2 linked regions of the Ferrimicrobium sp. genome follow. The protein of the gene in region 1 interacts with the protein of each later gene in a pairwise test. Links are inferred from orthologs where the notes say so. Each region holds a gene or a part of one and is shown in the gene's direction. Other genes may lie near its edges. The genes, in order: recA and M7Q83_RS11300.

Evidence for each region.
Region 2: the proteins of recA (region 1) and M7Q83_RS11300 interact in binary tests that used the Bacillus subtilis proteins (3 or more experiments, as listed by UniProt). The link is inferred for Ferrimicrobium sp. from one-to-one orthologs.

Annotation. Positions count from the first base shown.
Region 1 is NZ_DAHXOI010000002.1:30,129-33,392, reverse strand. What follows is about bases 7-2,951. They hold recA (recombinase RecA), read left to right. Parts: upstream 7-925; coding sequence 926-1,978; downstream 1,979-2,951. Other genes in these bases: M7Q83_RS01910 (MiaB/RimO family radical SAM methylthiotransferase), read left to right, coding at 2,400-2,951; M7Q83_RS01920 (competence/damage-inducible protein A), read left to right, coding at 7-805. Also shown: more of M7Q83_RS01920, read left to right, coding at 1-6; more of M7Q83_RS01910, read left to right, coding at 2,952-3,264. UniProt on the Bacillus subtilis protein: Multifunctional protein involved in homologous recombination, DNA repair and competence.
Region 2 is NZ_DAHXOI010000021.1:18,354-21,460, reverse strand. What follows is about bases 65-2,852. They hold M7Q83_RS11300 (DNA-processing protein DprA), read left to right. Parts: upstream 65-893; coding sequence 894-1,811; downstream 1,812-2,852. Other genes in these bases: M7Q83_RS14330 (CHAD domain-containing protein), read left to right, coding at 2,769-2,852; M7Q83_RS11295 (phosphoribosyltransferase), read left to right, coding at 2,026-2,583; M7Q83_RS11305 (GNAT family protein), read right to left, coding at 65-357. Outside these bases: more of M7Q83_RS11305, read right to left, coding at 1-64; more of M7Q83_RS14330, read left to right, coding at 2,853-3,107. UniProt on the Bacillus subtilis protein: Protein that helps load RecA onto ssDNA during transformation. Binds cooperatively to circular ssDNA, is able to bridge different segments of DNA. Favors the loading of RecA onto SsbA- or SsbB-coated ssDNA and formation of RecA-DNA filaments.

The DNA of each region.
Region 1 (3,264 bases):
CGACGATATGCTCGCTGACGAGGTGCTCGCCGAGTTACGTGCAAGACGCAACGACGCTGCCGTGATTCGATCTAGGGTGCTGCGAACCTGGGGGCTTGGTGAGTCACGCCTTGCTGAATTGATGGCGCCGCGTTTCGAAGAACTTGAGGGTTCGAATGTCACCATTGCTTTTCTCGCATCGGGGATCGAAGGGGTAAAGGTACGCTTTACGGTCAACACCATGAGCGAGGACGAGGCCGCTATCCTACTCGATCGTGAGGAGGGTCGAGCGCGTCAGCTCCTCGGGGATGCCATCTTTGGAGTAGACGACGATACCCTGGAATCCGTGGTGGCCCAGCTCGCTCTGACTCAGGGTATCTCGATCGCGGTTGCGGAGTCGCTCACCGGAGGAATGGTGGCCTCGCAACTGGTGCGTGTTCCTGGAGCCTCTCGATGGTTCCGTGGTGGAGTCGTTAGCTACGCTACGGCCGTCAAAGAGGAGCTGCTCGGTGTCAAGACGGCCGCGGTGATATCCGAGGGGGCTGCCTGTTCGATGGCTGAAGGTGTGGCTCGGCTGTTAGGGAGTGAGCTCGGAGTCGCAACGACCGGAGTGGCTGGTCCTGAGATGATGGAGGGCCAGGCAGTCGGCACGGTGTGGATTGGGATGAGCCTGCATGGCCATTCTTCTGCACGCAAGGTGCAACTCCTAGGAGATCGTGAGCGAATCCGCACGTATGCTACTGCCACCGCGCTCGATCTGGTGCGATTGACCCTGAGTGGATCGGCACGTGGATTCGAGCTCGTTGAGACGGGTGTGAGACGCTGAGATGATCGGCTGCCGCCGGAGCGAGTTTCTCTGTGGCGAGTGTGACAATTATATTCGATCAGATGTACGAATTGTCCGAGCTTCGATCTAGTCTATGGTAAGAGTTGATGAGGAGGAACGGTGGAACGGGATAAGGCACTTGATATAGCGATCGCCCAGATCGAAAAGCAGTTTGGCAAGGGTTCGATCATGCGTATGGGCGAGGCTCCGCAGATGACGATCGAGTCGGTCTCGACTGGAGCGATGGCACTGGATCTTGCTCTCGGCGTTGGCGGACTTCCGCGAGGGCGTGTTGTCGAGATATTTGGTCCGGAGAGTTCAGGGAAGTCCACCCTCGCCCTTCACGTGGTCGCTGAGGCGCAACGTATTGGCGGTAATTGTGCCTATATCGATGCAGAGCATGCGCTCGACCCTGTGTACGCACAGGCGATCGGTGTGGATATCGATGGTCTTTTGATCTCACAGCCAGACTACGGCGAGCAGGCGCTGGAGATCTGTGACGTTCTCATCAGGTCTGGTTCCATCGATGTGGTCGTCATCGACTCGGTGGCGGCGCTCACCCCTCGCGCTGAGATCGAGGGGGATATTGGGGATGCCCATGTGGGGCTCCAGGCTCGGCTGATGTCGCAGGCGATGCGTCGGCTGACGGCGAATTTGAATCATACCAATACACTCGCTATCTTTATCAACCAGCTACGAGAGAAGATTGGGGTGATGTATGGATCGCCGGAGGTTACCCCGGGTGGCCGCGCACTCAAGTTCTACTCGTCGGTGAGGCTCGATATCCGAAAAGTCGAGATCATCAAGGACGGTACAGAGATGGTCGGTTCGCGCACCAGGGTGAAGGTCGTCAAGAACAAGTGTGCGCCGCCATTTCGGCAGGCAGAGTTCGATATCATGTATGGTCATGGCATCTCGCGAGAGGGCTCGATCCTCGATGTGGGAGTGGAGCTGGGTCTGATTAAAAAGTCGGGTTCGTGGTACACCTATGAGGGTGAGCAGCTAGGCCAAGGACGTGAGAACGTAAAGACGTTTCTTGCCGCCAACCCACAACTCATGGCAGAGCTGGATCAGAAGATTCGTGAAAAGGTCAGTGGTACGGTCGTTGAGGGTTTGACCCATGGGATGCTCCCGGCCGATGATGAGGAGGCATTTTCCGAGACGGCAAACTAGTTCGCAGCCCAGCAGTGGGCTGTATTCGCTAACGGTGAGAGTGGTCGACGGGTCCGGTGCCATCCGGCTCGTCGGCCGCTTGTGCTTTTGGCGATCTCTCTTCTCGTCATGCTCCTATCGGTCAGAGGTTGCACGTGGCGGTTCGTGGGCATTGTGCGAATGGCGTGGCGGGTTGGGGTAGATGGGAGTAGGAGATTGCGTGACCTTACCTCGATGCACATGGTACCGCGATGCACATGGTACCGCGATGCACATGGTACCGCGATGCGCTCCGTGCACACAGTTGAGCTGTCGGTGTACGATTTGAGCTCAATGTGAACGGCCGTGGCACCCGGGCAGCTCCTGGTTCCTTGATGAACCGATCGCGTACGGTTGCCCTTTCTCAGGCGGCCTTGCGTGGGCCACTAGACTCCTGGGGTAGATGAAGAGCTTTTACGTCAAGACATTTGGATGCCAGATGAATGAGAATGATTCTGAGCGGATTGTGGCGTTGCTGCGCCGTCAGGGCATGACGCCAGCGACCTCAGAAGAGGTTGCTGATGTGGTGGTCTTTAACACCTGCACCATACGGGAGAACGCTGATAATAGGTTCTTTGGACAGGTCAATAAGTTGCGGGAGCGGCGTGCGGCCGATTCCGATCTGCGGATTGTGGTGGCAGGATGCTTGGCGCAGGGTGAACAAGAGGCGATCTTTGATCGGGCTCCCCATGTCGACGTCGTGGTTGGTACGCATGCGTTGGCTTCGATCGTGGAGTTGCTCGAACGCAGCGATCAAGAGCGCCGGGTGATCGACGTCAGGGAGATAACCCAAGGACCCGATCCGTTGGCTGATCTTGGTGCCGAGCCGACGGAGGGGCACAAAGCTTGGGTGACCATTCAAACCGGATGCGACAACAACTGCGCCTTCTGCATCGTTCCCCAGGTGCGAGGGGGTGAGGTCAGCCGTCCCTTCCAGGCAGTCGTGGATGAGGTGCGCAGCCTTGCATCGCAAGGGGTGACCGAGGTCACGCTACTGGGGCAGAATGTCAATTCCTATGGACGCGACCTTACTCGACGATTGCGCACCGAACAGGCTGGTGCAAATGATCGAGGTTACTTGGCTGGACACGTCTATGTCAGCGGCTCCATCGCAAGGATACGCCCCCTTTTTGCCGATCTCCTCCGAGCCGTCGGCGCGGTTGAGGGCATACGTCGGGTGCGATTCACCTCACCGCACCCCAAGGACATGCGTGAGGAGACGTTTCGGGCGATGGCGGATTCGCCAGCGGTGTGTGAGAGCCTACATT
Region 2 (3,107 bases), on another replicon or contig:
ATGGGCGGCCTCGGTGGCGAGACCTTTGCCTCCAAACGCTGGATTGAGGACCCAACCGATCTCGCCGTTGCCGTCGTGAAGGCTGGTGATCTGCAAGCTGATATCACCGATGAGTGCTCCCGAGGCGATCTCTTCAATGCCGATCAAGACGCCATCGCCATCGTGTTTGAGGGATTGGTTAGCCCATCGTGTGACGAGGCGTTCAGCGATCTCAGCCCTGGTCATCGGCTCGAAGGGGACGAAGAGGCAGACCGAGGCGAGCAAGCGATACGCATAAAGCGCCTCCTGGTCTTGGGGAGTCAGACCGCGAAGGCGCAGCCGGTCGGTCGAGAATGGTCGGATCTGTTCAAGGTGCATGGGTCGAGCTTAGAACTCGTTGGTCGATCTCGCTTAGATCTCCAGGATTTGTGTCGACTATGGATGGCGCGCGGGAGCTGTAGTCGCTACTGGCTTTAGCTAGGTTGGGTCAGGTATCCGTGAGGAGAGCTATACGACCAGCTTGTTCAAGGCAGTCCTCGGATAATCTCCAAGTCCCAGTTCGCCGCTGCGGGCAAGGCGGCCCAAAGCGAGAAAGCCTGAAGGTGGCGCGGTTTGGGCGCTCATCGAACTTTCGTTGCCAGATACGACCTAGTCTCTCCACATCGGAGGTGTCGGTTGCCACGTGAGATCTCGGGTTATGGTCCTGTCACTTGGTTTCACGAGGGCCTCGTAACTGCGCAATACTCGTCATTGCAATGCCCCTAATTGCGGGCCACACCCTCATTCGCGTGGAGTTAGTCTTCGAAGCCGGAAGCAAAGGACGCCATGCGCTATGGGTGGGGCTAGTGATCGCTGCTGTAGGTCTAGTGTTGTCGGAGCGAGCGCGTAGGATGACGAGTCATGGCGATCAGTTCATGACGGAGCTAGTAGACGATGCTGTGATGCCATCATTACTCATGCAGGAGCATGCGGCACTGGTGGCGCTGTTGACGAGCGCACGTGCCGACTGGAGAGCCATCGCTGATGCCATTGAGGCTACCCAGAGCGCTATCGAAGTCCTGCGTACTTCAGTTGAGCAACCATCGCTGTTTGCCTCCGAAACAGTGCACGAGCAGAGATTGCACGAGGCGTTGGCGACCGTTGAGGAGTGGGACCGTGAAGGACTCTCCTTGGTGTCGTTGCTCGACGCAGACTATCCTGAACAACTGCGCGAAATCCACCAGCGACCTCCGTTGTTGATGTATCGCGGAGTGTTCTCCGTTGATGATGCCCGTGGGGTTGCTGTTGTTGGAACCCGCCATCCCTCGCGTGAAGGGGCTGCGCGGGCATTCGAACTTGGTAGAGAACTTGCTCGCTGTGGAGTCCCGGTGATCAGCGGGCTCGCCGCTGGAATCGATACCGAAGCACTCACGGGCTCGCTGGACGTCGCAGGCAGGACGGTCGCTGTCATCGGGACGGGTTTGTGCCGATCGTATCCGGCCCAGAACGCGGGGTTGCAAGAGAGGATTGCTCGGGAAGGATTGCTTCTTTCTCAGTTCCTACCAGATGCACCTCCTGCGAAGTACTCCTTTCCCATGCGCAACGCGGTCATGAGTGGCTACGCAGCGGCCACGGTGGTTGTCGAGGCGGCATGGAAGAGTGGTGCACGCATGCAGGCGCGGCTGGCGCTTGAGCACGGTCGCCCTGTTTTTCTTCTGCGCAGTTTGTTGGTTCATGATTGGGCACAGGAGTATGCGACAAGGTCGGGGGTGACGGTGGTGGCTGGAATCGATGACCTCTTGCCCGAACTGGAAAAGCTGAGTACCGACCATGATGAGCTTGTCTGGGACTGAGTAATGGCTACCGTTCGCGAACTGAGTGGGCCGTACGAGAATTTTTTGGTGCAGATCTTGCCGAGAGGATCTGGCGTTTGTGAGGTCTGTCACACCGCGGTAGCAATGAACTATTCAAAGTGTTTCCAATGTCGCCAAGCAGAGGCACACCTACCTGAGCGTGCAAATGTGGTAGCTTCGATTGCGTTGGCAGTCAAGGGAGAGCAGTTGGCTTATGAACTTGCGGGCTATAAAAACCAATTTGGCACGTTCGCGAGAGCGTATGACACTTGGGCTGGCCGCACTCATGTGGCGTTGGCTAACGATACACGAGCGCTGCGTTGCCGAGGAGGCAGGCGTCGAACGGTTCGATCTTGTGACCATTGTGCCAACAACGAGAGAGCGGCTTGGCATTCATCCTTGGCAACATTTAGCTGAAGAGCTTATTGGACTGACACGGGACCGGTTCATGCTCCTACTAGAGATGGACCCAACTGCAAATCAGGGTCGGATGCCGAGGATAGATCGTTTTCGGAGTCTGGGGCACCGGCTGAGCGGTGAATCGATCCTTGTTCTCGATGACACCTGGACGACCGGTGCAAATGCACAGAGTATGGCAGCACGACTGAAAAAGATCGGTGCCTCGAAGGTCGGGATCGTGTCGATTGGTCGTCATTTTGCTGTCCCGCGGGACGGAAAATTCAGGCCTGTTTATCAGGAATATCTGCGAAAGGCCAAGCGTCTCGGCTGGTTGTGGAACCGCTGTTGTCTTGATCACTGCTGGTACCAATAGCGGGTCTATGCGGTTCCATGTAGCTCCAAGGCGGGTTCTCGCCAGGTGTACTCTTTAGAGCTCTTAGGAGGTAGAGTCAGGATCGCCTGACCAAAGCTTTGCAGGGCCGCCTTCCTCTCCGTTTTGTAGCCCGTGGAGCCACCGTGATGGTGACTCATGGATAAGACGGGTCGTGGCTAACAAACATGAGTTTTGGACAACATGGGTACGACTACTCATTGGTTAGTCAGGATCATACACATTCCATGTCGTCGAGTTCCTTTGTGGTAGTTGCGCCGAAACCTGGGCTCGCCGAGTCGTTGTTGGCTAGTTGTGGGCTAAGAACTCAAGGACCAGCGGTGATCGACGCCTCAATGACAACTTCGCCGGCCGCCCAGCCTCTCGGCCTAGTTGTGGCTGCTTTGAAGGAGAGTTATCTGGATGAGATCAGCGCTCTCTACAGAGGAGACGGGCCTGAGTCGGTTCACCAAGCGAGAGCATCGCTTCGACGGTTATCGCTCATCGTTCGGCTGAGTGCTACAAGA